Regions from separate parts of the Pseudomonas sp. LBUM1671 genome, predicted to be linked through region 2. Evidence: predicted binding sites of a transcription regulator. Region 2 holds the regulator's gene; each other region holds the start of a gene.
What was found. The regulator FliA, encoded in region 2, starts transcription of late flagellar genes. The targets are predictions, from matches to a motif close to CTAAAGTTTNNNNNNNNNNNGCCGNTAA.
Positions count from the first base shown of each region.

Region 1: the regulator FliA is predicted to act here: its motif matches at 1,016-1,043, upstream of flgM (flagellar biosynthesis anti-sigma factor FlgM).
Region 3: the regulator FliA is predicted to act here: its motif matches at 5,278-5,305, upstream of ACA060_RS28290 (methyl-accepting chemotaxis protein).
Region 4: the regulator FliA is predicted to act here: its motif matches at 6,354-6,381, upstream of ACA060_RS13730 (methyl-accepting chemotaxis protein).

Region 1 covers NZ_CP166782.1:4,654,785-4,662,416, reverse strand. Annotated here, with positions in the region: gene ACA060_RS21550 (flagellar brake protein) at 1-45, opposite strand, end outside; gene ACA060_RS21545 (flagella synthesis protein FlgN) at 138-605, opposite strand; gene flgM (flagellar biosynthesis anti-sigma factor FlgM) at 654-980, opposite strand; gene flgA (flagellar basal body P-ring formation chaperone FlgA) at 1,145-1,906, opposite strand; gene ACA060_RS21530 (chemotaxis protein CheV) at 1,989-2,921, shown strand; gene cheR (protein-glutamate O-methyltransferase CheR) at 2,968-3,795, shown strand; gene flgB (flagellar basal body rod protein FlgB) at 4,160-4,567, shown strand; gene flgC (flagellar basal body rod protein FlgC) at 4,571-5,014, shown strand; gene flgD (flagellar hook assembly protein FlgD) at 5,030-5,755, shown strand; gene flgE (flagellar hook protein FlgE) at 5,787-7,100, shown strand; gene ACA060_RS21500 (ribonucleoside-diphosphate reductase subunit alpha) at 7,381-7,632, opposite strand, start outside.
Region 2 covers NZ_CP166782.1:1,745,193-1,752,824, reverse strand. Annotated here, with positions in the region: gene ACA060_RS07900 (chemotaxis protein CheA) at 1-1,605, opposite strand, end outside; gene ACA060_RS07895 (protein phosphatase CheZ) at 1,659-2,447, opposite strand; gene ACA060_RS07890 (chemotaxis response regulator CheY) at 2,470-2,841, opposite strand; gene fliA (RNA polymerase sigma factor FliA) at 3,009-3,749, opposite strand; gene fleN (flagellar synthesis regulator FleN) at 3,746-4,576, opposite strand; gene flhF (flagellar biosynthesis GTPase FlhF) at 4,693-6,027, opposite strand; gene flhA (flagellar biosynthesis protein FlhA) at 6,039-7,632, opposite strand, start outside.
Region 3 covers NZ_CP166782.1:6,102,971-6,110,602, forward strand. Annotated here, with positions in the region: gene ACA060_RS28270 (SUMF1/EgtB/PvdO family nonheme iron enzyme) at 1-294, shown strand, start outside; gene ACA060_RS28275 (OmpA family protein) at 341-1,072, shown strand; gene ACA060_RS28280 (hypothetical protein) at 1,077-1,583, shown strand; gene ACA060_RS28285 (vWA domain-containing protein) at 1,641-3,059, shown strand; gene ACA060_RS28290 (methyl-accepting chemotaxis protein) at 3,197-5,173, opposite strand; gene ACA060_RS28295 (LysR substrate-binding domain-containing protein) at 5,356-6,276, opposite strand; gene ACA060_RS28300 (NorM family multidrug efflux MATE transporter) at 6,435-7,632, shown strand, end outside.
Region 4 covers NZ_CP166782.1:2,972,592-2,980,223, reverse strand. Annotated here, with positions in the region: gene ACA060_RS13770 (ABC-F family ATPase) at 1-254, shown strand, start outside; gene ACA060_RS13765 (MFS transporter) at 518-1,705, shown strand; gene ACA060_RS13760 (alpha/beta hydrolase family protein) at 1,737-2,774, opposite strand; gene ACA060_RS13755 (FMN-dependent NADH-azoreductase) at 2,943-3,554, opposite strand; gene ACA060_RS13750 (LysR substrate-binding domain-containing protein) at 3,685-4,593, shown strand; gene ACA060_RS13745 (MmcQ/YjbR family DNA-binding protein) at 4,590-4,949, shown strand; gene ACA060_RS13740 (DUF1294 domain-containing protein) at 4,961-5,392, opposite strand; gene ACA060_RS13735 (undecaprenyl-diphosphate phosphatase) at 5,389-6,219, opposite strand; gene ACA060_RS13730 (methyl-accepting chemotaxis protein) at 6,509-7,632, shown strand, end outside.

The sequences.
Region 1 (7,632 bases), 2.9 Mb from region 2:
CTTGGGTGGCTGCGGAGCATCGTCCGCGTTTAAGGCATTGAACACGGTTCATCATTCTCCAGACAAAATTTGACTGCGACTTGCCAGCATACTGCCAGCATGTGACGCGTCTTGATAGAGCGTGCTCATTAACAGGCTCAAGCCTGACTAAGCGGGCGCGGCTTCGCTAGCATGGAGGTTGATCCGCGGGCATCGTAAAGCGCTGGCGGTTCGCCGCCGGTGAGGATTTTCAGCTGATTGGCCGTGGCGGCCTGCTGGACCAGGATCGACTGGCCATTATTGATGTTGGCCGCCTGGCATTGAGCCAGGAGATCGGTCAGTTTGTCGCTCTGTTCCAGCAACTGATCGCCGATACTCGACTGGCTGGCGAGTTGCTCCAGGCCACTACGATTGATCGGCAGGTTCAGGCTGGCAAGGATTTCGCTGCGCTTGCGGCCATGCTGTTCAAGCAGAATGATCATTGCCTGTTTCTGCGCCAGAATGTCTTCGAGCAGCGGCATGTCGCGACCGTGCAAAGCGATGGATTCGGTTTGCAGTAACTCCAGCAAGTATTGCGCTGGAGCAAAGTCGTCGGTGATCAGTTGCAGTAAATTAGTGTCGTGCATGGCTGGCCTTGGGGTTTAAGCGTCCAAAAGCCTGGCGCAGGCCGTGGCCTAGCGCTGGGCTTCGAAGTTGAGCAGTTTGCTGGCTACACGGTTGCTGTCGACTTTATAGCTGCCATCGGCAATCGCTGCTTTCAACTCGGCCACGCGGGCATTGTCGACGGCAGGCTGATCGCGCAGCTTGTCAGTGACCTTCTGCAACTGTTGAGCCTCATTGCTGAGGTGTACCGATTCCCCGCTTTTGGCGGTACTGGCCTGTTCGGCCGGGGTATTCAGCGGCGCGGATTTGCCGGTTTCGGCAGTTTCCTTCGCGGTGCTGGTACGCGTACTACCGGTAAGTGATGAGGAACTGTTCAAACGGCTGAAATCGATGACCATGATAAAAACCTCTGGGTATTTGGACGCTTGCCATGTTTTCGGCTCTCCCTGCGAAAACTTTAGGCCCATTTATCAATGAGCGTGCATGCGCCAGCGCTTGTCCTGCCTGCGGCACAGTTTAGGGAACAGCCGGGCGGCGCGCCATCTTTCACCCACAGATCGTTCTACATGGCCACTTCCACCTGGCCAGGCGCCATGACTTGCGCCTTGATGACCCGCTGGGAGTTAAGGTTTTTCACTCGAATCTGTTCACGCAAGCCGCCGTTGGACAAGGCTTCGCCCGGCATACGCACACTGAGCGTACCACTGCGGGCGGTGATCACCACTTGATCGCCCTTGCTGATGACCTCGGCCTGTTCGAGATGAACCAGCGTCAGCACCTGATTGGCGACCGTTGGTCGGGTAAGTTTCTGCCCGACAGCCTGGTCCATGGACGTGAAGTAACCCTGGTTGATCTGGCTGATGTCCCGCTCGCGCAACATGACATCGCCAGGCTCGATGACCCCCGCGCGTTTGAGCGGCCGCGTGGTCGTGACAACGTCCCGAAACAGGCGGACTTGAGCGGGCACGAAGACGGTCCAGGGGGATGTGCTGTCGCAGCGGACCTTGACCGTGACCCGTCCGATCGGGGTCGCCGGGCTCTCCAGGGTCGCTGTCAATTCCTTGTCGCACATGGGCATGCGCAGTCGCGGATCGAGCTGGCTGACCTCGATTTCGTAGCGGCCTTCCGTTTGACTGGTGGCCAAATAGTCCTCTACGGTGAATTCAAGAAAGCCCTGAGTGACGCCGATAAGCATGTCAGGCAAGGTAACCGCGTCAGCAAGGGCAGGGCTGCCAGCGTTGAACAGGCAAACGGCCGACATCGCGCAAAGCCATTTGCGGGAAGTTGATGTCAGGCGTCGGAAAAATGTCGGTTCTGTGTTCATAAGAGTTAAAAAGCAAGCGCCGTGCCGTTTAGCAATAAATGTGCGTCGCAACACACTTAAGCGTTGGTGTAGGAGTCTGTGCATGGCTGGTGTAATGGATGCGGTAAACCAGCGCACGCAACTGGTTGGGCAGAATCGCCTTGAGCTGTTGTTGTTCCGTCTTGACGGCCAGCAGCTGTATGGGATCAACGTGTTCAAGGTACGTGAGGTGCTGCAATGCCCCAAGCTGACCCTGATGCCCAAGTCCAGTCCTGTCGTGTGCGGTGTGGCAAATATCCGGGGGGCGACCATTCCGATTCTTGATCTGGCGATGGCGACCGGCTCCGGTGCGCTTAAAGATCAAAGCAACCCGTTCGTGATCATCACGGAGTACAACACCAAGACCCAGGGTTTCCTGGTGCGATCGGTGGAGCGCATCGTCAACATGAACTGGGAGGAGATTCACCCGCCACCCAAGGGCACGGGACGCGATCATTACCTGACGGCTGTGACTCGGGTCGACAATCAGTTAGTCGAAATCATCGACGTCGAGAAAGTGCTGGCGGAAGTGGCGCCGACACCGGAAGCGATTTCGGTCGGCGTAGTGGATGTCGAAACCCAGCACAAGGCGTTGTCATTGCGGGTATTGACGGTCGATGACTCGTCGGTGGCGCGCAAGCAGGTGACCCGTTGCCTGCAGACGGTCGGCGTCGAAGTGGTGGCGTTGAACGACGGCAGGCAAGCGCTGGATTACTTGCGCAAGCTGGTCGATGAGGGCAAGAAGCCGGAAGAAGAGTTCCTGATGATGATTTCCGACATCGAGATGCCGGAAATGGACGGGTACACCCTGACGGCCGAGATCCGAAACGACCCGCGCATGCAAAAGCTTCATATCATCCTGCATACTTCGTTGTCAGGTGTGTTCAATCAGGCGATGGTCAAGAAAGTCGGCGCAGATGACTTCCTTGCCAAATTCCGTCCTGATGACCTGGCATCCCGGGTAGTTGACCGGATCAAAGCAGCAGATATCAGCTAGGGGCCTTCTGCCCCTGGTGGTTAACACGATTTAAGAGGCGGCATCTTTGTCTACGGGTAATTTGGATTTCGAACAGTTCCGGGTATTCCTGGAAAAAGCCTGTGGCATTTTGCTCGGTGAAAACAAGCAGTACCTGGTCTCGAGCCGTCTCAACAAACTGATGGAGCAGCAAGGCATCAAGTCCCTGGGTGAGCTGGTCCAGCGCATCCAGACCCAGCCGCGCAGCGGTTTGCGCGAGATGGTGGTGGATGCCATGACCACCAACGAAACCCTGTGGTTTCGTGACACCTATCCGTTTGAAGTCTTGAAGAACAAGGTGCTGCCCGAAGCGATCAAGGCGGCCCCCGGCCAGCGTCTGCGGATCTGGTCGGCGGCGTGCTCGTCGGGTCAGGAACCGTATTCGCTGTCGATGTCGATCGACGAGTTCGAGCGGGTCAACATGGGCCAGTTGAAGATGGGCGCGCAAATTGTCGCGACCGATCTGTCCGGCACCATGCTCACCAACTGCAAGACCGGCGAGTACGACAGTCTGGCCATCGGTCGTGGTCTGTCGCCCGAGCGTCTTCAGCGTTACTTCGACCCGAAAGGGCCGGGACGCTGGGCCATCAAGGCGCCGATCAAGAGTCGCGTGGAGTTTCGCTCGTTCAACCTGCTGGACAGCTACGCGGCTCTGGGCAAGTTCGACATCGTGTTCTGCCGCAACGTGCTGATCTACTTCTCCGCCGAGGTGAAGAAAGACATCCTGTTGCGTATTCACAGCACGCTCAAGCCGGGCGGCTATCTGTTCCTCGGCGCCTCCGAAGCGCTGAACGGTTTGCCGGATCATTACCAGATGGTCCAGTGCAGCCCGGGGATCATTTACCAGGCGAAGTGATTGGTTGGCAGCATCAAAAAACGGGAGCCCTCAGCGGCTCCCGTTTTTTTTGCCTGCCAATATCTCACCAACACCACATACCCCTGTGGGAGCGGGCTTGCCCGCGATAGCGTCGTATCAGTCGACATCAACGCAACCTGTGACACCTCCATCGCGGGCAAGCCCGCTCCCACAGGTCATAGGGTGTTCTTCTGATTGCGCAAAGCGGCAGAAAAGCGGCAGGCGGCGGAAATCGGTTGCCGCTTTTCTGGCATTGCCGCCTTGCCACTGCCCGCAAAGCCCCGGTTTCCGGGCTTTTTTGAATTGGCACGCGGCTTGCTATGTCTCTGTTACGAAAAATCAGGTCACCCGAAGGTTTCCCGACATGAGCATCAGCTTCGATAAAGCGCTCGGTATCCACGAACAAGCCCTGGGCTTCCGCGCCCAGCGTGCCGAAGTCCTGGCCAACAACATCGCCAACGCCGACACCCCGAACTACAAGGCTCGGGACCTGGAATTCTCCAAAGTGCTCGCCGCACAGAACGAGAAATCCAAGGGCGGCACGTTTGCCTTGAACATGACCAACAACCGCCATATCGAGGCCGAAGGCCTTGGCAATGGCGACGAGTCGCTGATGTATCGCACGCCGATGCAGCCGTCGATCGACCAGAACACCGTGGACGCCCAACTGGAACAGTCGAACTACGCGGAAAACGCCGTGGGCTTCCAGGCCAGCTTCACCCTGCTCAACAGCAAATTCAAAGGGCTGGTGTCAGCCCTGCGCGGAGAGTAATTCATGTCTCTATCCAGTGTTTTCAACATTGCCGGTAGCGGCATGAGCGCCCAGACCACTCGCTTGAACACCGTGGCTTCGAACATCGCCAACGCCGAAACCGTCTCATCGAGCATCGACCAGACCTATCGCGCTCGTCACCCGGTGTTCGCCACCATGTTCCAGGGTGGCCAGAGCGGCGGCAGCGATTCGCTGTTCCAGAACCAGGACGCCGCCGGTCAAGGCGTGCAAGTGCTGGGCGTGGTCGAAGATCAGAGCAACCTTGACGCGCGTTACGAGCCGAACCATCCAGCCGCCGATGCCAAGGGCTACGTCTACTACCCGAACGTCAACGTCGTCGAAGAAATGGCCGACATGATTTCCGCCAGTCGTTCGTTCCAGACCAACGCCGAAATGATGAACACCGCCAAAACCATGATGCAGAAGGTCCTGACCCTCGGTCAGTGATAAGGGGCGACTCAGATGAGTGTTACCGATACCACCAGCGGCGTGAGCATCAAGGACGTCCTGGCCAATTCTTCGGTCAAGACCAATAACACCAGCAGCGACGGTCTGGCCTCGGCGACGAACAGCGCCACCGGCAAGCAGGCGTTGGGCAAGGATGCGTTCCTGCAATTGCTGGTCACCCAGCTGAAGAACCAGAACCCGCTCGAGCCTCAGGACAACGGTGACTTTGTAGCGCAACTGGCACAGTTCAGTAGCCTGGAAGGCATCACCACGCTGAACGATACGGTCAGCGGCATTGCCGGCAACTACAACTCCTCGCAAGCGCTGCAAGCGTCCTCGCTGGTGGGCCGTTCGGTGGTTGCGCAGACCGACACAGCCGTCGTCGATACCTCCAAGAGCTTCAACGGCACGGCGGTGGTACCGGCATCGGTGGATCCGGTCACGATCAAGATCACCGACGCCGATGGCAAAGTGGTCCGCACCCTCGATTTGGGCAGCCAGAAAGCCGGCAACGCCAGCTTCATCTGGGACGGCAAGAACGATGCGGGCGAAGTGGCCAAGGCCGGCACTTACAAATTTGCCGCCACCGCGACTTACGACAGCAAGGCGACCTCGCTGGTGACTTACCTGCCGGCAACCGTCAACAGCGTGACCATCAGCCAGACCGGCGGTGAGTTGATGCTGAACCTGGCAGGCCTGGGCAGTATTGCCCTGTCCAAAGTACAGACCATTGGTATATAGAGCCGACTAACACGGCACAAAGGAGTGGAATATGTCTTTCAATATCGGCCTTAGCGGTCTCTATGCAGCCAACAAACAACTGGACGTGACCGGCAACAACATCGCCAACGTCGCGACCACCGGTTTCAAATCGTCCCGTGCAGAATTCGAAGACGTGTATTCGGCCACCCGCCTGGGTACCGGCAGCAAGACCGTCGGCAACGGCGTGCGTCTGGCCAACGTTGCCCAGCAGTTCGGCCAGGGTGACGTGAACAACACTGGCAACGTGTTGGACATGGGCATCCAGGGCAACGGCTTCTTCATCCTCAGCGACAACGGCTCCCTGAGCTACACCCGTGCCGGTGCGTTCAAGACTGACGCTGAAAACTACGTCGTCGACAACAACGGCAACCGTCTGCAAGGCTATGGCGTTGATGACAACGGCAAGATCATCAACGGCGTGCTGACCGACCTGAAGATCGACACCTCGAGCCTGTCGCCAAAGGCGACCACTCGTGTCGACCAGACCATGAACCTTAACTCTTCGGAAACCCTTCCGACCGTTACGCCGTTCAACCCGGCCGAGCCATTGAGCTATAACAAGCCAATCTCCACGCCGATCTACGACAGCCAGGGTAACCAGCACACTCTGGATCAGTATTACGTAAAAACCGGTACTAACGCGTGGACCGTGTACACCTACGTGGACGGTCGTTCGCCTTCCAATCCGGCCACCGAACCACCGGTGCCAGTGACTGCCACCGTGACCTTCAACTCTGACGGTACCGTCAACACCATGACCGGCAGTGCGGGTTTTGCCGTGACCGGCAAAACCTTCAATCTGACCGGTTGGGTGCCAGGCGTGGTAACCAACGGCAGCGTGACGCCAAAAGTCTGGGGTCCTAATGGTTCGGTTCCGGCCACTGGGGGGGTGAAATTCGACATGACCAAAACCACCTCTTTCAACTCGGCGACTGCTCGTACCCAGCAGTATCAGGACGGCTACGCCACTGGCCAGATCTCCAGCCTGACCATCGACGAAAGCGGCATAATGACCGCCAACTTCAGCAACCAGCAAACCAAGGCTATCGGCCAGGTAGCGGTCGCCAGCTTCGCCAACGAGCAAGGCTTGCAGCCAATCGGTGGTACGCGCTGGAAAGAAACCTTCGCCTCGGGCGTGGCCGGTGTCGATGCACCGAAAACCGGTACGCTGGGTGCGGTAGTGTCCAACTCCCTGGAAGAGTCCAACGTCAACCTGACCAACGAGCTGGTTGATTTGATCAAGGCGCAGAGCAACTACCAGGCAAACGCCAAGACCATCTCTACTCAGAGCACCATCATGCAGACCATCATTCAGATGACCTGATGCTGGATAGCGCTGCATAAGAAGCCCCTCGTGAGAGGGGTTTTTTTTTGTCCTGGTGGAATCAGGATCAAAAGATCGCAGCCTCGTTTCACTCGACAGCTCCTACATGGATCGGGCAAACGCGGAATGCCCCGGTGTACACGCCCCCTGTAGGAGCTGTCGAGTGAAACGAGGCTGCGATCTCTTGATCTTAAAAGGCAGGCAAAAGAAAACCCCCGGCAATCCAGAGGACTGATCGGGGGTCTCCAGGTCAGCGCCTTGCGGCGCTCACCGGCTCAGCTTATTGGCAAGCTTCGCAATCCGGCTCGTCGATGGCGCAAGCCTTCGGCACTGGAGCAGGGCCGGCAGGCGCTGCCAGGACCGAATCTTCACCGTGGTTGCCGCCGCTGGAAACAGCGTTCAGCTTGCCGGTGTTGATGGTCGACTTCTCGGTGCTGGTCGCGGCCAGGGCGCGGAGGTAGTAAGTGGTTTTCAGACCACGGTACCAGGCCATGCGGTAGGTCACGTCCAGCTTCTTGCCCGAAGCGCCAGC
Region 2 (7,632 bases):
ATCCTTGTCCATCAAGCCTTTCTTCACGGCGATGCCGCGCAGAACGTCAGCGTCCATGCCTTTGCCGTCATCGGAGATGGACAGCAGGATGTGGTCGCCTTCCTGCTCAGCGGACAGGATCACCTTGCCGCTGCGAGGCTTGCCCATCGCTTCGCGTTCGGCCGGCTCTTCAATACCGTGGTCGACCGAGTTGCGCACCAAGTGGACCAGCGGGTCGGCCAGGGCCTCGACGAGGTTCTTGTCGAGGTCGGTTTCTTCGCCGACCAGCTCCAGGTTGATCTCTTTCTTGAGCTGGCGAGCCAGGTCGCGAACCAGACGCGGGAAGCGCCCGAAGACTTTCTTGATCGGTTGCATCCGGGTCTTCATGACCGCGGTCTGCAGGTCGGCCGTGACCACGTCTAGGTTCGACACGGCCTTGGACATGGCTTCGTCGCCGCTGTTGAGGCCCAGACGGACCAGGCGGTTACGCACCAGAACCAGTTCGCCGACCATGTTCATGATTTCGTCGAGACGCGCGGTATCAACCCGCACGGTGGTCTCGGCTTCACTGGCCGGTTTTTCCGGTGGTGGCGCGGACGGTGCACGGGCTGGAGCCGGTGCAGCGGCAGCCGCTGGCTTCGGCGCTTCGGCTTTCGGCTCGGGCGCCTTGGCAACCGGTTTCGGCGCCGCAGCCTTGGCGGCTGGAGCAGCGACTGCTGCACCTGTGCCGACTTCGGTGAACTTGCCTTTGCCGTGCAATTCGTCGAGCAGCGACTCGAACTCGTGATCGGAGATCAGATCGCCACCAGCCGCTTTAGCGGTTGGCGCAGCCGGCGCAGGTACGGCGGCAATGGCCGATTCCAGCGCATCCACCGCAAAGTTGCCCTTGCCGTGCAGTTGATCGAGCAATGCTTCGAATTCGTCGTCGGTGATGTCAGAGCTGTCGCCTGCCGCTTTCGGGGCAGCCGGTGCAGCGGGCGCTGCCACTGCGTCGACAGCGAACTGGCCTTTGCCGTGCAGTTGATCGAGCAACGACTCGAACTCGGCATCGGTGATTTCGTCGCTGGCCGCAGAATCCGCAGCAGCCACTGGAGCAGCTGCCGGTGCTTCGGCTTGAGCCTTGACGGCGTTCAGCGAGTCCAGCAGTTGTTCGAATTCGTTATCGGTGATGTCGCCCGACTCTTCAGCGGCCGGTGCTTCGACCACTTCAGCCACCGGTGCAGCTTCATCAGCCGTTTGCGGCTCGGCCAGACGGGCCAGTGCCGCGAGCAATTCAGGCGTGGCAGCCGTGATCGGGCTGCGTTCGCGCACTTCGGTGAACATGCTGTTCACCGCGTCCAGCGCTTCGAGAACCACGTCCATCAGTTCCGAGTCGACGCGACGTTCACCCTTGCGCAGGATGTCGAACACGTTCTCGGCGATGTGACAGCACTCCACCAGCTCGTTGAGCTGGAGGAAGCCGGCGCCCCCTTTTACAGTGTGAAAACCGCGAAAAATTGCATTGAGCAAATCCGCATCATCCGGTCGGCTTTCCAGCTCGACCAGCTGTTCGGACAGTTGCTCTAGAATCTCGCCGGCCTCAACCAGGAAATCCTGAAGGATCTCTTCATCGGCGCCGAAGCTCATTAAGGGGGTGCTCCTGAGGTCTAAAAACCTAAAAAACCTAAAATGCTAAAACTCTAAAATCCTAGGCTGGATAACAAATCGTCCACATCGTCCTGACCGGACACAACGTCTTCTCTTTTATCGGCATGAATCTGCGGACCTTCACCCTGAGAGAGATGTTTTTGCGGATCTTTTTCAGCGAGCATCGCATCACGGTCATGTTCGATACCCGCAAAGCGGTCTACCTGGCTGGCCATGAGCACGAGCTTGAGCAAGTTGCTTTCAACTTCGGTGACCAATTGGGTTACGCGTTTGATCACTTGACCGGTGAGGTCCTGGTAATCCTGGGCCAGCAGAATGTCATTGAGGTTGCTCGACACCGTGCGATTGTCTTCGCTGCTGCGTGTCAGGAAACCGTCGACCCGCCGAGCCAGTTCGCGGAACTCTTCGGCTCCGACTTCGCGACGCATGAACCGACCCCAATCCGTGCTCAACGCCTGGGCTTCTTCGCTCAGGCTGTTGACCAGCGGCGTGGCGTTCTCCACCAGGTCCATGGTGCGGTTGGCGGCAGCCTCGGTCAGCTTGACCACATACCCCAGGCGCTCGGTGGCGTCCGTGATCTGCGACACTTCCTCGGCTTGCGGCATGTTCGGGTCAATCTGGAAATTGACGATCGCGCTATGCAGCTCGCGAGTGAGCTTGCCCACTTCCTGATACAGGCCGCGGTCACGGGTCTGATTGAGCTCATGGATCAGTTGCACGGCGTCGCCGAACCTGCCTTTTTCAAGGCTTTCGACCAGTTCGACCGCGTGTTTTTTCAGGGTCGATTCAAAATCGCCCAATGAAGATTCTTTATGCTCCATAGCTCCCCCGTGGCGCAGTGGATCAACCGATGCGTTCGAAAATCTTCTCGATTTTTTCTTTCAACGCCTGGGCCGTGAAGGGTTTGACCACATAGCCGTTAACACCGGCCTGGGCCGCTTCGATGATCTGCTCGCGCTTGGCTTCTGCAGTCACCATCAGCACTGGCAGGTGCTTGAGCTTTTCATCGGCGCGTACGTGACGCAGCAGATCGATACCGGTCATGCCAGGCATGTTCCAGTCCGTTACCAGAAAGTCGATGCTCCCGCTGTTGAGAACCGGAATGGCGGTAGTGCCATCGTCAGCCTCGACCGTGTTGGTGAACCCAAGGTCACGCAACAGGTTTTTTATGATCCGCCGCATCGTTGAGAAGTCATCAACGATGAGGATTTTCATGTTCTTGTCCAATTCGACCTCCAAGCAGTCTTAAACGCGCCCAGCACCTGGACGCGCCATTTCAATCAATCCGGCAATGCATTCGATGACTGTCTGGAGCACAACAGATCGCGACCGGTGCAGTTCAACACCCCACCGGCCTCGTTCGCAGTGTCCCCACACTGCCTTCAGCGCGCTCGCCACTCCCCCAAACGCCCCCGCAAACGGGCCGCGCACTGGCTATGTAACTGGCTGACCCGCGATTCGCTGACCCCCAGGACCTCACCGATTTCCTTGAGGTTCAGCTCTTCGTCGTAGTACAGCGCCAACACCAGTCGCTCACGCTCCGGCAAATTGGCAATCGCGTCCGCCAGCGCTGCCTGGAAGCGTTCATCTTCCAGATCGCGTGACGGCTCCAGATGTGCACTCGCGCCATCCTCGTGCAGCCCTTCGTGTTCGCCGTCCTGCAACAGATCGTCGAAACTGAATAACCGGCTGCCCAGGGTGTCGTTCAAAATCCCGTAATAATCATCGAGACTCAATTGGAGTTCGGCCGCAACCTCATGATCTTTAGCGTCACGACCGGTTTTAGCTTCAATCGAGCGAATTGCGTCGCTGACCATCCGGGTATTGCGGTGGACCGAACGTGGCGCCCAGTCCCCCTTGCGTACTTCATCGAGCATCGCGCCACGGATTCGAATGCCCGCGTACGTCTCGAAACTCGCGCCTTTGCTGGCGTCATATTTGGTCGATACTTCAAGCAGGCCAATCATCCCGGCCTGGATCAGGTCTTCAACCTGAACACTGGCCGGCAGACGGGCCAGCAAGTGGTAAGCAATGCGTTTGACCAGTGGCGCGTAACGCTCGATCAGCTCGTACTGCGCATCACGTGCCGACTTCTTGTAGAGGTTGTAGCCACTGGCTGTCATAGGACGGGTCCTGCGGTCTGTTGCACGAGGCGCTCGACGAAAAACTCCAGGTGCCCACGCGGGTTGGCAGGTAACGGCCAGGTGTCGACCTTCTGCGCGATTGCCTTGAACGCCAGGGCGCACTTGGAACGCGGGAAGGCTTCGTAGACGGCGCGCTGCTTCTGCACAGCCTTGCGCACGCTTTCGTCGTAAGGCACCGCGCCAACGTATTGTAGGGCGACGTCGAGGAAGCGGTCCGTGACCTTGGTCAACTTGGCGAACAGGTTGCGACCTTCCTGCGGGCTCTGGGCCATGTTGGCCAGGACGCGGAAGCGGTTCATGCCGTAGTCGCGGTTCAGCAGTTTGATCAACGCGTAGGCATCCGTGATCGAAGTCGGCTCGTCGCAGACCACCAGCAAAACTTCTTGCGCGGCGCGAACGAAACTGACTACCGAGTCACCAATGCCCGCAGCGGTGTCGATCACCAAGACGTCGAGGTTGTCGCCGATATCGCTGAAGGCCTGGATCAGGCCGGCGTGTTGGGCCGGGCTCAAATGAACCATGCTCTGCGTGCCGGACGCGGCCGGGACGATGCGGATACCGCCGGGGCCTTGCAACAGCACGTCGCGCAGCTCACAGCGGCCTTCGATCACGTCGGCCAGGGTACGTTTGGGTGTCAGCCCCAGCAGGACGTCGACGTTCGCCAGCCCCAGATCGGCGTCCAGCAGCATGACGCGCCGGCCGAGCTCAGCTAGAGCCAGGGACAAGTTCACTGACACGTTAGTCTTCCCGACGCCACCTTTGCCGCCGGTCACCGCGATCACCTGTACGGGATGCATGCTGCCCATGTTATTTCTTTACCTTGTCTTGCATAGACGGAGGCCACATTACTGGCTGCGCGTTCATCAACTGAACAATGCATGGCAGACCATCGATGTAGGTACAAAAACTGTTCATTAGTACCTCAGCCAACCTGCTTGGTCGGGCTGTGGTAAATATCAGCGAACATGTCAGCCATGGCTTCTTCGCTGGGTTCTTCCTGCATTTGCACGCTTACGGCGCGACTGACCAACTGATGACGACGCGGCAGATGCAAATCATCCGGAATACGCGGGCCATCGGTCAGGTAAGCCACCGGCAATTCATGACTGATCGCCAGGCTCAACACCTCGCCCAGACTTGCCGTTTCATCCAGTTTAGTCAGGATGCAGCCAGCTAGCCCGCAGCGCTTGTAACTGTGATAAGCGGCCGTTAGAACCTGTTTCTGGCTGGTGGTTGCGAGAACCAGATAATTTTTTGACTTGATGCCACGTCCAGCCAGGCTTTCGAGCTGCATGCGCAGGGCCGGATCACTGGCCTGAAGGCCCGCGGTATCGATCAGCACCACGCGTTTGCGCAACAAGGGATCCAGCGCCTGCACCAGCGATTGGCCCGGATCGACGTGAGTGACCGACACGTTGAGAATCCGGCCCAGGGTCTTCAATTGTTCCTGAGCACCGATACGGTAGCTGTCCATGCTCACCAGCGCGATGTTTTGCGCGCCGTATTTGAGCACGTAGCGGGCCGCGAGCTTGGCCAGGGTGGTGGTCTTGCCCATGCCGGCCGGGCCGACCATGGCAATCACGCCGCCCTCTTCCAGTGGCTCGACTTCCGGCGTGGCAATCATCCGCGCCAGGTGCGCCAGCAACATGCGCCAGGCCTGACGGGGCTCGTCAATGTCGGCAATCATCGCCAGCAAGTCGCGAGACAACGGGCCGGACAGGCCGATGCGTTGCAGGCGACGCCAGAGATTGGCCTGGGCCGGACGGCTGCCTTGCAGCTGATTCCAGGCCAGGGAGCCGAGTTGCACTTCCATCAGCTCGCGCAGGCTGTTGAGCTCGAAACGCATCGAATCGAAAGCCCGTGGGTCCACGCCGCCAGCAGCGGGTGCCGGGGCTGGAGCGGAACGACGAGGTTCGGCGTAGGTCGGTTCGATCAGCGGCTCGGCGGCGGTCAATGGCAGGCCGGCGAACAACTGGCGATTGGTGGTCTTGTCGCCTTCGGTCTCGCCTTCGCCACGCAGGCTCAATTCGGCCTGGGCGGTGACGATCCGCGACTGGGTCTTGCGCAGCTCATCCTCGAGTTCCATGTTCGGAACACGCGGGGCCAGCGCCGACAATTTGTAATCCAGGGCAGCCGTCAGCTCGACACCACCGGCGATCCGGCGATTGCCAATAATGGCGGCATCAGCGCCCAGCTCATCACGAACCAGTTTCATGGCCTGACGCATATCGGCGGCGAAAAAACGCTTAACTTGCATAAACCACTACCTCAGCCGTTGGGCCCTACTGTCGCAACGATGGTCACTTGCTTGTTGTCAGGTATTTCCTGATAAGCCAACACATGCAAACCCGGGACTGCCAGTCGGCCGAATCGCGAAAGCATCGCGCGAACCGGACCGGCCACCAGCAGAATCACCGGTTGACCTTGCATTTCCTGACGCTGCGCCGCATCGATCAACGAACGCTGCAGCTTTTCAGCCATGCTTGGCTCCAGCAGAACGCCCTCTTCCGAGCCTTGTCCTGCCTTCTGAAGACTATTGAGCAATATTTGTTCCAACCTTGGCTCCAGCGTGATAACTGGTAGCTCGGAGTCAGTGCCTACAATGCTTTGGACGATTGCGCGGGAAACGCCGACGCGCACCGCAGCCACCAAAGCGGCAGTATCTTGACTCTTGGCCGCATTGTTGGCGATGGCCTCGGCGATGCTGCGAATATCCCGCACGGGCACCTGTTCGGCCAACAACGCTTGAAGCACTTTGAGCAGCTGCGAGAGCGAAACCACCCCCGGCACCAGCTCTTCGGCCAGCTTCGGTGAGCTTTTGGCCAGCAATTGCATGAGTTGTTGGACTTCTTCGTGACCGATCAACTCGCTGGAGTGCTTGTACAGAATCTGGTTCAAGTGCGTCGCCACGACCGTGCTGGCATCCACGACGGTGTAACCAAGCGATTGTGCCTGGGCACGCTGGCTGATTTCGATCCACACCGCTTCCAGGCCAAAAGCCGGATCTTTGGCGGTTATGCCGTTGAGCGTGCCGTAGACTTGCCCCGGGTTGATCGCCAGTTCGCGATCCGGGTAAATCTCGGCTTCGGCCAGGATCACGCCCATCAGGGTCAGGCGGTAAGCACTCGGCGCCAGGTCGAGGTTGTCACGAATATGCACAGTCGGCATCAGGAAGCCCAGGTCCTGGGACAGCTTCTTGCGCACGCCCTTGATCCGCGCCAGCAACTGACCACCCTGGTTGCGATCCACCAGCGGAATCAGGCGATAGCCGACTTCCAGGCCGATCATGTCGATCGGCGTCACATCGTCCCAGCCCAGCTCCTTGGTTTCCATGGCACGGGCCGGCGATGGCAGCAGCTCTTGCTGACGCTTGACCTCTTGCAGGGCCTGAACCTTGACCACGTTCTGCTTCTTCCAGAACAGGTACGCACCACCGGCCGCCAACGCGGCCATGGACAGAAAGGAGAAGTGCGGCATGCCGGGCACCAGGCCCATCACCGCCATCAAACCGGCCGCCACGGCCAACGCTTTGGGCGAGGCGAACATCTGGCGATTGATTTGCTTGCCCATGTCTTCCGAACCGGACGCACGGGTCACCATGATCGCTGCAGCGGTCGATAACAGCAGTGATGGCAATTGCGCCACCAAACCGTCACCGATGGTCAGCAAGGCGTACACCCGGCCGGCGTCGCCAAAGGTCATGCCGTGCTGGAAGATACCGACCGCCATGCCGCCGATCAGGTTGATGAACAGAATCAGCAAACCGGCGATGGCGTCACCGCGCACGAATTTGCTGGCACCGTCCATTGAGCCGTAGAACTCGGCTTCCTGGGCCACTTCCACCCGGCGCAGTTTGGCCTGG
Region 3 (7,632 bases), 2.0 Mb from region 2:
GACAAAGACGCCAGCTGCGACATGCGCAAAGGCAAGCTCGACGAGCAGAAGGATCGCCTGCACAAACTCAGCCGTTACTACGCCAGCAGCCTGGTGGAATCGGCGACCTTATACGGCCAGCCGCTGCTGGAAGCGCAGGTGCCGGTGATGGAAGAAATCATCACCCGCAACAAACAGCTGCAAGAACTCAAACCCTATTTGCGCACGCACTGGGCCAATCAGAAGACCTTCCTGCAAAAGCAGAAGATCGACACCGATGCCTGGCTGACCAGTTGCAAGACCGTCACTCAATAACTCTCTCAATAACAACACGCCAACACCGTCACCAAGGAGTTTCACCATGTCGCGCAGCCTTTGGACTCGCTTCAAGCTTCAGATCGCTTTCGTCCTCACTGGCAGCCTGTTGCTGACCGGTTGCGCCAACACCGGCAGCTCGATGCTCGGTGGCAGCGAGGGTGCCGACCCGCGCCTGACCCAAAGCAATGACGCAGAGTTCTTCAGCAAATCCGGTTACCAGGCCTGTGCGGTCGGCGCCGGCGTCGGCATCCTCAGTTGCGCACTGTCCAACAGCAGCAACAAAGCGGTCTGCGCTATTGCCGCCGGTATTACCGCGTGTGGCGTGGCCATGGGCGCGAACTACTACCTGGATCAGCGTCGCAGCGAATACTCCGACACCACCACCCGCCTGGCGAAGATGAACAGCGACGTCGAGCAAGACACCCAGAACGTGATCGCCCGTACCGCAACCGCTCAGCAAGTGATCAATGATGATCAGGCGCAAATCGCCCAGATCAAAAAGGACATCGCCAACAAGAAAGTCGACAAGACCAAGGCCCAGGCGCAGATCGCCGAGATTGACCAGAACATCGCACGCCTGCGTAAAGACCTCGGCAACATGCGCAACAAGGTCACCGAATACACCAAAGTGGCGGATGCCGAGCGTGCACAAGGCGCCGGTGCCGAGATCAAGCAGGTGGACGTGAGCATTATGAAAATGAACCAGAAAGTCGCCGCCCTGCAAAAGGAAGTCGACGGTCTGTACAACCAGCGTTCCGCGATCACCCTGGGCTAAGCACATGACTCTACGACAGCTGGCGGTCCTCACCGCCGTCCTGGCCTTGAGCGGTTGCGCGACCAAGCCCGGGGAATGCGATGCGACCAATCGCGACAGCAGCATGCTGACCAAGATGAACTGCGACTACTCTGGTGGTTACAGCGATCAGGTCAAGCAGAAGGAACTGGCCCTGACCGCGTCCCGTCAGGAAAACGCGATGTTCCGCCAGGTGTACGAGAACATTCAGGCCCAGCAGCTCAGCACCAAGACCGACCTGGCCAGCCAGCAGAAATCCCAGGCGGCGCTGAACCAGTCGCTGGGTCAGTTGCTGTCTTCGCTCAAGGCTCGGCATGGCAATAAAGGCCAGATACAGAAGCAGATTGCCGGGCTTGAGCAGCAGCTCAAGGCTTCGCAAACGGCGCCCGCGACCAAGGCGTCTCCAGCGACGCTGGCCGCCAAGCAGGAACAACTGAAGGCCTTGCAGAAGAAAGTGAATCAGCTGCAATTCAGCCTCGGTTACGAAGAGTAACTTTTCACCCCGCAGGCCTCCCGATGGAGGCCCGCACCCTTTTCAGGAATCGTCGTCATGCAGCGGGTTATCAGGGATGCGCAAGCCACACCGGAGGGGATGAGTGCGCTGCAAGCCAAAGTCGCCCTCATCCAGAAACACTTTCCGCCGACCGTCGCCAGCCTCTTCGCCATCCCGCGGATGGGCAGCGGCGACGTGCTGGAATGGTGGACCGAACTGGGTGGCCAACCCACACCCTATGCCGACCTCAACGAGGACGCGCAACGACGTTTGCTGGAAACCTATGAAGTGCGTCAGACGTCCCTGGGACAACTGGCGGACGAACTGCAAAAACGCGGACAGCCCACGGTAGCGGATGACCTGCGCAGCCTGCTCGGCACCCCCGAGCTGGACAAACTCTACAGCCTCAACGGCGAGCCACTGGTGGTGCGCTGGAACCAGCGTCCGCCGAAACCGATCGTGCCGCCGGTGGTTCCGGTGGCGCCGGTCGTACCGCCGTCGCGCCGTGGCTGGTGGATCGCGGCGGCCTTGCTGGCGCTGCTGTTGCTGCTTCTGGCGCTCTGGGCTTATTGGTGGTTTATGCACCGCGAACCCGTCGTTGTGGTCCCGCCTGTAGCGCCCGTGGTGACACCGGTCGAGAAACCGGTCGAGCCTGTTCCCGAGCCTGTCGTGGAACCCGAGCCGGTTCCAGAACCCGAACCGGAACCCGTTCCAGAACCGGTACCGGTACCGGTACCCAAGCCAGTCCCACCGCCAAAACCGGTTGTGGCCGCACCGCCACCGCCACCGGCGCCGACGTTGGACAACTTCGCCTGCCGCAAAAAAGCGCCAAACGCGGAGATCCCGCAATTCGTCGTGGTGCTCGACACCTCGGGCTCGATGGATTTGAACATCAAGTCCGTCAAAGCTGACGAGGACTGGTTCTTCGGCAATGAGCTCAACAAATACCTGGATGTGAACCGCACCACGCAGATTTTCGCCAAGCCCAGCCGCATGGACGTCGCCAAGGATTCGCTGGCCGGCATGATCAACGGGCTGGACCCGAAAATCGACACGCGCCTCATCACCTTCGCCGGCTGCGAAAGCACACCGGACCAGGGCGTATTCAAGTTTGGCGACCGCCAGCGGCTGATCAACGGGATTCGAGGACTGGTGCCCAACGACGGCACACCGCTGGCCGACAGCCTGGCCCACGCGGCAAGCACCGTGGACGGGCGCAATAACGATGCCGTGATCGTGATGTTTGTCGACGGTGAGGACGGTTGCCAGAAAGACGTGTGCGCGGTCTCCCGCCAAATCGCCAGGGACCAACCGCGCCTGCGGGTCAACGTGGTCAAAATCGGCGCCGGTGGCCCGTCACGCTGCATCGCGGAAAACACCGGAGGTCGGGTTTACAGCAGCACCAATGCGGCGGAGCTGGGCAAACAGTTGAAACTGGCGAGCAAGGAAGTGTCTAGCAATGCCAAGTGTGATTGATCGTCTGATCTGAACATTGAGGTGACCCCAATCGCGGGCAAGCCCGCTCCCACAGGTTATATGTCGTTCCAGTTTCTTGTGAACGACACAAATCCTGTGGGAGCGGGCTTGCCCGCGATGGCTATTTCAGAGGCGCCTCAACGAAACCGGTCAACCTCTTGGCGCAAGTCCGCCGCCAGCTTCTCCAGCTCTTTAGCGGTCACGGCCAGGTTCGACACCACTTCCCGCTGCTCACTGTTCGCCAGGGCAATGCTCTGCAGGTTGCTGCTGAGCAAGGTCGCGGTGCTGCTCTGCTCCTGGGTCGCGGTGGTGATCGCCGCGAATTGCTGGCCAGCCGAACGGCTCTGCTCATCGATCCGCGCCAGGGCCGAGGCCACGTTGGCGTTGCGTGACAAGCCTTCCTGCATCAGCACATTGCCCTGCTCCATCGTGCTGATGGCGTTGCCGGTTTCTTGCTGGATGCTTTGAATCATCCCGGAAATTTCATCAGTAGCCTGACGCGTACGCGAAGCCAGGTTACGCACCTCGTCGGCCACCACCGCAAAACCACGACCCTGCTCACCGGCACGGGCCGCTTCGATGGCCGCGTTCAGCGCCAGCAGGTTGGTTTGTTCGGCGATCGAGGTAATCACCCCGACGATGCCGCCGATTTCCTGGGAGCGCTGACCGAGGGTGTTGATTACTGTCGCGGTGCTGTTCAGCGCACCAGCGATTTGTTCCAGAGACGAGGACGCTTCGTCCATCGACGTACGACCGATCTGCGTTTGCTGTGCGTTTTCCTGGGCCAGACGCTGGGTGTTGCCCATGTTGTCGGCAATGTTCAGGGAGGTCGCGCTGAACTCTTCCACGGCACCGGCCATGCTGGTGATTTCGCCCGACTGCTGCTCCATCCCTTCATAGGCACCACCGGACAGACCAGACAACGCCTGGGCGCGGCTGTTGACCTCGCCCGAGGCCTTGCGGATGTGCTCGACCATGGTCGACAAAGCCTGGCTCATCTGGTTGAAGGCACGAGCCAGCTGACCGATTTCGTCATTGCTCGATACGCTCAGGCGCACGCTCAAATCACCGGCGCCCAAGGCTTCTGCCTGACGCACCAGATCACCCAGCGGCGCAAGTTTGCTGCGCAACAGCCAGACTGCCGAGCCGACCGCAATCAGCATCGCCAGCAGGCTGCCGATTGCCAACTGAATGCCGACACTCCAGGTCACGGCGTTGATTTCGGCTTTGGGCATGCTCGCCACCACCGACCACGGGCCACCTTCGAACGGCACGGCCACGCTGTAGAAGTCTTCGGACTTGTCGCTCCAGAAATCACCCTTGCCCGGGGTTTTCGCCAGATCGACGATGGCCGGGACGGCTTGATCCAGCGTTTGCACGCCGGCGATCGGCACCAGCCACTTCTTCTGCTCATCGAGCAGCGCCAGGGAGCCGGTCTGGCCGATGCGGAAGCGTTTCAGATTCTCGAACTGCGCGTTCTGCGCGTCGGTGTAATCGAATCCTACGAACAGCACGGCAATCACCTTGCCGCTGCTGTCGCGCACAGGCGTGTACTGCGTCATGTAGGAGCGGTCGAATAACAAGGCACGACCGACATAGCTCTGACCCGCCATCAAGCGCGCATAAGCCGGGTTAGCGTGATCCAGCAAGGTGCCGATGGCACGGTTGCCATCCTGTTTGGTCAGGGAGGTACTGACCCGGACGAAGTCTTCGCCGCTGCGCACAAACACCGTCGCAACGCCCGCGGTCATTTGCTTGAACTCGTCCACTTCCTTGAAGTTGTTGTTCAACACCTCGCTGCCCAGGTGCAGGCCCGGGGTCTGGGTGCCGGCCACGGCCACTGGCTCGTCCGGATGCACGCTCAGGCCTGCGCTGAAGCGTTTCTCGAACAGACCGGCCAGGCGCTGGGTGCTTTCACGCAACGTGCCGTGAAAAGTACTCAACTGATCGGCCAGCAGCCGGGCTTCACTGGCCAGGTGCTCTTCGCGGGTGGCGAGGTTGGCAGAGTCCAGCGAACGCAGGGCGAATACGGTACTGCCAGTGATGACAATCGCCAGTATCACGGCAAGCGCAAGACCAAGCTGTGAGGCGATCCGGGCACGAGGTTGAGACATGACAGCTCCTGGCCGAGTGACCGGATCATCCTGATCACGATGCGCACTCGGCAAAAATTCAAATGGGAATTGCGACGAACCTGCACGAAGGTTCCACCTGCAGATTTTCGGCGGCAAACCTGAATACTTGAGTAATTAGCGGGGATATGGCGCAAGGCCTCTATTGCAGAGGCTCTAACGATTCAGCTCAAGCGCTCTACAGCCGGTAAATCCATTGTCCGGACCTCGCCTTGCAGGAAATCGCTGAGGCGGCGCAAACGTTCACCTCCCGGGCGGGTTTTCGGCCAGACGAGGTAATAATTCTCTCCACTGGCGACAGCCGTCGGCCACGGCAAACTCAGGCGACCCTGAGCGACATCCTCCGCCACCATCAGCAAATCGCCCATGGACACACCGTAGCCCCGGGCAGCGGCAATCATGCCCAGCTCCAGCGTGTCGAACACCTGGCCACCCTTGAGCGATACCTGATCGGCCAGCCCCATGCGCGCCAGCCATGTTCGCCAGTCGCGGCGGTCCGGCGTCGGGTGCAGCAGTTCGGTGCTCGCCAGACGCGCCACATCCCACGGCTGATCCTTCAGCAGATTTGGCGCGCCCACTGGAATCAGCTCCTCTGGAAACAACAGCGTCGCTTCCCAATCCGGCGGGAAATGGCCGTTGCTGAGGATGACGGCGCAGTCGAAGGGTTCGTGGTTGAAGTCCACGGTATCGATGTCCATCCAGGCGCTGGTCAATTGCACTTCGTTGCCCGGTTGCAAGTGCCGGAAGCGGCTGAGGCGCGCCAACAGCCAGCGCATGGTCAACGTCGACGGGGCTTTCATGCGCAGGATGTCGTCTTCGGCGCGCAAGGTATTGCAGGCGCGTTCGAGCGCGGTAAAACCTTCACGAATGCCGGGCAGGATCAGCCGCGCCGACTCGGTCAGTTGCAGGTTGCGCCCGCTGCGGTGGAACAGTCGGCAGGCAAAATGCTCTTCGAGGGTACGAATGTGTCGACTGACCGCGCTCTGGGTGATCGACAATTCTTCAGCGGCGCGGGTAAACGAGCTATGCCGCGCCGCCGCTTCGAATGCGCGCAGGGCATACAAGGGAGGAAGACGACGGGACATTCGCAAAGCTCCTATAGCGCGGTCACGCCACGTTAGCAGAAACTTGTCAGCATGAGTTTGACTCATGCTACCCATCCTTTTTATCCCTTTGTGAAAAGCCCGCAGAGCGCCGAGAATCGGCTCTCTTCTGTTTACACTGAAATCGAGGCGTGATGACCATGCAGCATCCAGCACGTACCGAACTCTGGGCCATCCTGCGGCTGGCGGGGCCGTTGATTGCCTCGCAGTTGGCGCACATGCTGATGGTCCTCACCGACACCTTGATGATGGCGCGCCTGAGTCCGGAGGCGCTGGCCGGTGGCGGCCTGGGCGCGGCGACGTATTCGTTCGTGTCGATCTTCTGCATCGGCGTGATCGCAGCGGTCGGCACCCTGGTGGCGATCCGTCAGGGCGCGGGCGATATCGTCGGCGCCGCGCGACTGACCCAGGCCGGATTGTGGCTGGCGTGGCTGATGGCGCTGGCGGCCGGTCTGTTGCTGTGGAACCTCAAGCCGGTGCTGTTGCTGTTCGGCCAGACCGAAACCAACGTCCAGGCTGCCGGGCAGTTTCTGCTGATCCTGCCGTTCGCCCTGCCCGGCTACCTGAGCTTCATGGCCCTGCGCGGTTTTACTAGCGCCATCGGCCGGGCGACGCCAGTCATGGTCATCAGCCTCGGCGGCACCGTGGCTAACTTCCTGCTCAACTATGCGTTGATCACCGGGATGTTCGGGCTGCCGAAAATGGGCCTGGTGGGCATCGGGCTGGTCACGGCGATTGTTGCCAACCTGATGGCCGTGGCGCTGGCGCTGCACATCCGTCGGCATCCGGCCTACGACGCTTATCCGCTGCGCCAGGGTCTGTCACGTCCAAACCGTCAGTATCTGAAGGAACTGTGGCGCCTCGGGCTGCCCATCGGCGGCACTTACGCGGTGGAAGTCGGCTTGTTTGCGTTCGCCGCGCTGTGCATGGGCACCATGGGCAGTACGCAACTGGCGGCGCACCAGATCGCCCTGCAGATCGTTTCGGTGGCGTTCATGATCCCGGCGGGCATTTCCTACGCGATCACTATGCGCATCGGCCAGCATTACGGCGCCGGGCAGTTGCTGGATGCGCGCCTGGCCGGTCGGGTCGGGATCGCCTTCGGCGCGGCGGCGATGCTGGGTTTTGCCATGGTCTTCTGGTTCCTGCCGAATCAGTTGATCGGTTTGTTCCTCGACCATAACGACCCGGCATTCCGGGACGTTATCAACCTGGCTGTAAGCTTGCTGGCGGTGGCGGCGTGGTTCGAGCTGTTCGACGGCACGCAAACCATCGCCATGGGCTGCATTCGCGGGCTCAAGGACGCCAAGACCACGTTCCTGGTCGGGCTGGGTTGCT
Region 4 (7,632 bases), 1.2 Mb from region 2:
TGTTCGGCAAGCTGATCCTGCAAAAGCCGAACGTGCTGATCATGGACGAACCGACCAACCACTTGGACATGGAATCCATCGAAGCGCTGAACCTGGCGCTGGAGAACTACCCGGGCACGCTGATCTTCGTCAGCCACGACCGTGAATTCGTATCGTCGTTGGCCACCCGCATTATCGAACTCAGCCCTAGCGGCGTGATCGATTTCAGCGGGACTTATGATGACTACCTGCGTAGCCAGGGCGTTGTGTTCTAAGCGTTCGCTATAAATGAAAAGCCCTGTCCTTGTGACGGGGCTTTTTGCGTTTCAGGGCCCAAAAATCCGTTGGTGCTGAAACCTTCGCGAGCAAGCCCGCTCCCACATTTTGAATGCGTTCCCCCTGTGGGAGCAGGCTTGCTCGCGAAGAGGCCCTCAATAGCACCGCAAAATTCGAGGCCCGATATAGTTAGCCTGCTTCCTTTTATTCCCTACCCAAGCCATGATGCAGCTCTCCCGCCGCCGCCCGCGAACGAGCCGTCATGTCTGTGCAGCAACTGCCACCGCAAAGCTCAATGGCGATCACCCTGCAGATCGTCTCCATCGTTTTCTATACCTTTATTGCCTTCCTCTGCATCGGCCTGCCGATTGCGGTGTTGCCGGGCTATGTCCATGAGCAACTGGGATTCAGCGCAATCGTCGCCGGGTTGACCATCGGTTCCCAATACCTGGCCACCCTGCTCAGCCGGCCCATGGCCGGGCGCATGTCGGACACCATTGGCACCAAACGGGCGATTGTCTACGGTCTGTCTGGGATCGTGTTGAGCGGCGTGTTGACGTTGATCTCAACGCTGTTGCAAAGCTTTCCGCTGCTGAGCCTGTTGATCCTGATTGCCGGCCGCTTGTTGCTTGGCATCGCCCAGGGCTTGATTGGCGTGGGCACGATCAGTTGGTGCATGGGCCAGGTCGGTGCGGAGCACACCGCGCGCTCGATTTCGTGGAACGGCATTGCGTCTTACGGTGCCATTGCGATTGGTGCGCCGCTGGGCGTGGTGATGGTCGCCGAGTACGGCTTTGCCAGCCTTGGGATCGCGCTGTCGCTACTGGCCTTGGCCGCGCTGGTGCTGATCCGCAACAAACCTTCGGTGCCGGTGATTCGCGGCGAACGCCTGCCGTTCTGGGCGGTGTTCGGGCGCATTGCGCCGTTTGGTGCGAGCCTGAGCCTCGCCTCCATCGGTTACGGCACCCTGACGACCTTTATCACTTTGTATTACGTCAGTCGTGGCTGGACCGGCGCGGCCTACTGCCTGACGGTCTTCGGCATCTGCTTTATTTTGTCGCGGTTGCTGTTTATCTCCGCGATCAGCCGCTTCGGCGGTTTCACCTCGGCGATTGCCTGCATGAGCATTGAAACCGTGGGCCTGGTGCTGCTGTGGCTCGCGCCCTCGACCGCTTATACGCTGATCGGCGCGGGGCTGGCCGGGTTCGGTCTGTCGCTGGTGTATCCGGCGCTGGGGGTCGAGGCGATCAAGCAGGTGCCCAACTCCAGTCGCGGCGCGGGCTTGAGTGCTTATGCGGTGTTTTTCGATCTGGCACTGGCGATTGCCGGACCGTTGATGGGCGCTGTCGCGTTGAACCTGGGGTATTCGTGGATTTTCTTCAATGCGGCGCTGTTGTCGGTGACCGGACTCGGACTGACCTTGCTACTCAAACGCCGCGCAATGGCCTGACACCTGTGCTCCCACAGGAGTTCGGGGAAAATCACTGATCGGCGGTCTGCATCCCGGCCCGGGTAGGTTTGCCCAGCGCATGGGAGAAAAACCGCCCGGCTTCGGACACCATGTTGCGATGGATGTCCTCGCGGTCAACGCCGTCGGCATCGGTGCACAGCGCCGGCATGGCGGCGATTTGCTCTTCATTGCAGGGCGCCATGAACACGAAGTGCCCTGCCCCGGCCAGCAGCTTGAAGTCCGGCGCGATCGGCAGTTTGCGCGCCAGGGCGGCGGCGTTTTTGTCGAATGCCACCAGTTTGTCGCCATCGCCGCTGTAGAGCAGCACCGGCACATGCACGTCAGCCAAGGTGTGGCGGCCGAACTTCAGGCTCAGCGGCGCCATCAGCAGCAACGCATGCACGCGGGGATCCGCCACGGGTTGCAAGTCGTCGCGGTCGACAATCAGTTCGCCTTGGGTGTTGCAGGCATCATGGTCGTCAGGGCGTTCCTGGCAATAGCGGCGCAGACGATCCAGATCAGGCGTCGCGCCGGATAGGATCAGCGCCGTCTCACCTCCCGCCGAATAACCGATCACACCGACCTGATCGGCATTGACGAACGGCGCGAGCATGCGATCACCCAGGGTTGCGGTAATGGCTTCGGAAATCTGGATGGGCCGGCCGTAAAGGTTACTCAACGTACCGAGGCGGCTGTGGTCTTTGGAGTTGTCACCGGGATGGATCACCGCCACCACCACAAACCCTTTGCGCGCCAGCGAGGTGGCGAGGTCGTGCAAGGCCAGCGGGGTTCCAGTGTTGCCGTGGGACAGCATCAGCATCGGGAAACGGCCCATGGCGACGCGGGTGTCTTCCCCTGCCTCGACCGTGTAACCCTCGATTTTGCTGGTGTGTTCCCGGTCGCTGGAGGGATAGAACGCGATGGCGCGCATCGGCTGCAAATCCAGCGGATCGAGAAAACTCATTTCATGAAAGCCGACGCTCCAGTGAGGATGCAGCGCAGGCGCGGCGTGCACTGAATTCAGGCTGCTGAGCAGGCAAATCAGAAACGTTGCACAAAGACGCACCATGGGATGCCCCACCTTATTACTGGACCGGAGTCGGTAACCCTGGATTGCATAACCCGGGCCACAATCTGTAATAGCCAGAAACAAAAAACTCCGTATCTGGCACTTGCGTGATCAGAATACAGAGTTTTTTGGGTGGTGCCTGAGCTGTTTAAGCGCTTTACGCAAGTCTTACGCAGCGGCGAACAATTGCTCGCTGATCTGCGTGTGAGCGTCGCTCATGGCTTTGGTGCGCACTTCGTCACCGTAGGCCAGGCCGTGGGCGCGAACGAACTCAATGTCGGTGATGCCGATGAAGCCGAACAGCACCTTCAAGTACTCTTCGTGGGCAACGCCAGTCGCCTGACCGGCATGCAGACCGCCGGACGTCGAGACGATCACGACTTTCTTGCCACCGCACAGGCCTTCAGGACCGGCTTCGGTGTAGCGGAAGGTCTGACCGGCAACGGCAATGCGGTCGATCCAGGCCTTGAGTTGGGTCGGGATGGTGAAGTTGTACATCGGTGCTGCAATGACAACGGCGTCGGCAGCGAGGAATTCGGCCAGGGTGGTGGCGCTGAGTTCGGCTTCGTGCTGTTGCGCGGCGTTGCGCAGTTCAGCGGTGGTGCCGGCGGCAACCAGGGTGGTGGCGGAGAAATGGCTGATGGCATCAGCGGCCAGGTCGCGGTAGGTCACCACGGCGGATGGCTCGGCGGCTTGCCAGGCTTTGACGACTTCGCTGCTCAGCAGACGGGAAGCCGAGTTGTCACCAAGAATGCTCGAATCGATATGCAACAGTTTCATAAGGGATCTCCAGGTGAGGATCGCCACCGGGCGATCTGATGGGGAGGATCCTACAGATGAAACCAATAGCTGATTAGCCCGCAACAATGCGATAGTTCGTCCCACTGATAGAACAATCGGATGTCCAGTCATGCAAGACCTCAATGATCTCTACTATTTCGCCAAGGTGGTCGAAGCCGGCGGCTTCGCCGCAGCCGGGCGTTTGCTGGGGATTCCCAAGTCCCGGTTGTCGCGACGCATTGCCGAGCTGGAAGAACGCCTCGGCGCGCGCCTGCTGCAACGCACCACCCGCCAACTCAAGTTGACGGCGGTGGGCGAGCGCTACTTGCGGCACTGTCAGGCGATGCTGCTGGAAGCCGAGATGGCCGATGAGGCCGTGGCCAGCATGTCCAGCGAACCCCGGGGGCGTTTGCGGGTGTCCTGCCCCGTCGGCCTGGCCCACGAAATGCTGCCGACGGTGATCAGCAGATTCCTGGAAAAACACCCCCAGGTGCAGCTGGAAGTCATGCTGCTCAATCGCCGGGTCGATCTGGTGACCGAGGGCGTCGATGTCGCGCTGCGCGTCCGTGAGTTGGGCGATGAGGATCCGTTACTGGTGACCCGTCGCTTACGCCAGGCTCAGATGGCGATGGTCGCCAGCCCGGCCTTCCTGCACGGCCGTGAGATCAACCACCCCGAGGACCTGAAAACCTTGCCGGTACTCGGCGCGCTGGAAGCCGACCGCATGGTGCACATCCGCATGCTCGATCAACAGGGCAAAAACTATGACTTGAGCCTGGAAGCGCGATTGGGCATCGACGATTTCATCGTGCGCAAGGCCTGCACGCTCGCCGGTCAGGGTTTCACCATGCTGCCGATGATGTATTGCGAACAGGAACTGGAAAATGGTTCGCTGGTGCAGTTGCTGCCCGACTGGTCATTGCCTGGCGGCTGGCTGCAAGCGGTCTACCCTCATAGGCGCGGCGTGATGCCGGCCGTGCGGGCCTGGATCGACCATCTGATCGAATCATTCAATGCCTGCGGGGACCGATTGATATGAAGGCTGGACGCATGAGCGAAGAGGACGTCGCGCAATTCTGTCTCGCGCTGCCCGGCGCGCGGGAAGACTACAAATGGGGAGGCGTTCGGGTGTTTTCGATTGCCGGGAACAAGATGTTCGCCTTGCAGAACCTGCGCGGCGATTCCCTGGCGTTCAAGGTCGACAAGGACCTGTTCCTCGGGCATTGCGACCGTCCGGGCATCCACCCGGCGCCGTATCTGGCGCGGGCGCAATGGATCATCATGCAAACGCCCTACCCGCTGGGTGCCGAGGAACTGCAGGAATTGTTGAAACGTTCGCACCAACTGGTGGTGAGCAAGCTGCCCAAGCGTACCCAGGTCAGCCTGCTGCTTTAGTGTTCTTTCTTTTAGAACAATGCAAACAGATGGGCGCCAAGAAACAGCTGATCGATCCAGAACACCTGGTGCATGAGCACAATCAGCCAGAACACCAGCTGGTACGAAACCTTGCGGGTCTTGTGCCGAAACACCTGCTGAGCCAGCAAGGCACCCGGCCAACCGCCCGCCAGTTCCACCGCGTGCAACACGTTTTCCGGGGTCCGCCAGCTGTCGGCGCGCGCCTTGCGCTTGTCGCTCCAGTACAGAAAGAACGCCAGCACGCTGACGATGCCATAGGCCGCCAGGGGAATCAGCGAAACCCCGTGCAGCCACAGCGACACCGAGCCCGTCAGCGGCAGCGCGCACAGGACCGCCAACACCAGCAGTTTCAGCCGTGGATGCTGGAACCACTCGCCCCCGGACCGGCGTCCGGGGTTGTTGCGCGCGCTGGCGTCACTCATGGATTGACCGCGGTCCAGTCGACCCAGCCAAACTGCCAGGTGGCCAGGATCACCAGGCCGAACGCGATGCGATACCAGGCGAATGCCGCGTAGCTGTGACTGCCGATGAAGACCAGCAAGGCCCTGACGGCAATCATCGCGAAGATGAACGCCGTGACGAAGCCGAGCGCAAATACCGGGAAGTCAGACGGCACGAACAGATCGCGGTACTTGTAGCCTGAATACACCGCTGCCGCGACCATGGTGGGCATCGCCAGGAAGAACGAGAACTCCGTGGCAGTCTTGCGCGACAACCCGAACAGCAGACCGCCAATGATGGTCGAGCCGGACCGCGAAGTCCCGGGAATCATGGCCAGGCATTGGGCAAAGCCGACTTTCAGGGCATCTTTCCAGGTGATTTCGTCGACGGTGTGGGCGTGCACTTCGTGCTGGCGCCGTTCAGCCCAGAGCATGACGATACCGCCCACGACCAATGCCGTGGCCACCGTGATCGGGTTAAACAGGTAGTGGTGAATCAAATCGGAAAAAATCACCCCCAGCACCACGGCCGGCATGAAGGCGATCAGCAGGTTCGCGGTAAAGCGTCGAGCGCTCGGCTGAGTGCGCAAGCCGGTGACCACATCGAAGATCTTGCGGCGAAACTCCCACACCACGGCCAGGATCGCCCCCAGCTGGATAATGATGTTGAAAGCGATGGCGCGCTCGCCACCGAAGTTGAGCAGGTCAGCCACAATGATCTGGTGGCCGGTACTCGAAATGGGCAAAAACTCCGTCAGCCCCTCTACAACCCCGAGAATCAATGCCTGAAAGGCGGTCCAAAGATCCATCAATCCCCCAAAGGCGATGCGCCAAGGCATGCCCCGTTAGTTTTTTAATCGTTCACTGCGCCAAGCGTAGCCGAAGTCCCGCGCACAAAGGATCCAGACGAAACCGTAAAAATTCCGTGAAAAATCAACTTGGATTCAGGTTTTTCCGCGCGGGGCCGAAATCCTATCAGACAAGCCTCGATAACGCTGCCGCGTAATGAGACTTGGGTCGCATATGCCCGACCGGCAAAGCGTGGTTGGATGCTGGCAATCGTTTATTACAAGAAAAAGAAATCGGAGTGACAGCGTTATGAACAGCTTGCGCAGTGTGTCGATCAGCCGACGCTTGTGGCTCATCTTGATCGTGTCGGTGGTGATGTTATTAACCTTGGGCGTGTTGATGCTCAAGCAGATCCATGACGACCTGTATCAGGCCAAGGCCCAGAAAACCCAGCACGTGGTGCAGACCGCCAGCGGCATTCTGACTTACTACCATGGCCTGGAAACCGCCGGCACGCTCACCCGCGATGCCGCGCAGAAACAGGCACTGACCGCCGTGCGCGGGCTGCGTTATGACCAGAACGACTATTTCTGGATCAACGATCTGACGCCGGTGATGGTGATGCACCCGGCCAACCCCAAACTCGATGGCCAGAACCTCTCGGCGATCCGCGACCCCGACGGGTTTGCACTGTTCAACGAAATGGTCGCCGTGGCCAAGGCCAAGGGCGCCGGCACGGTCAACTACCGCTGGCCTAAACCGGGTGCCAGCGATCCGGTTGAAAAAACCTCTTACGTCAAACTGTTCGAGCCGTGGGGTTGGGTAATTGGCTCCGGCGTGTATATCGATGACATGCAGGCGGAGTTCCATGCCCAGGTCTGGAAGGCTTCTTTCGTCGGCCTGGTGATTGCGCTGATCATGGCGTTGCTGGTGATCATGATTGCTCGCAGCATCGTACGTCCGCTTCAGGCCACGGTGAACGCCATGGCCAATATTGCCAGCGGTGAAAGCGACCTGACCCGCAGCCTCGACACCCATGGCCAGGATGAAGTCACTCAGTTGGCCCGGCACTTCAATGCCTTCACCGCCAAACTGCGAGGGGTGATCAGCGAGCTGCAAGTGTCCGCCAGTGCCCTGGGCCAGTCCTCCAGCGAATTGGGCAACGACGCCGCACAGGCTCAGCAGCGCAGCCAGCAACAGTCCCAGCAAATGGAACTGGTGGCGACTGCGATCAATGAAGTGACTTACGGCGTGCAGGACGTGGCCAAGAATGCCGAACATGCGGCCAGCGAAATGCGCGATGCCGAATCCCAGGCGCAGCAGGGCCAGATCAACATTGATGGCAGCTTGCAGCAGATCGACAAACTGTCCGGCACCATTGATCAAGCGGTTGAAGTGATTCGTACCCTGGCGGCTGAAAGTACCCAGATAGG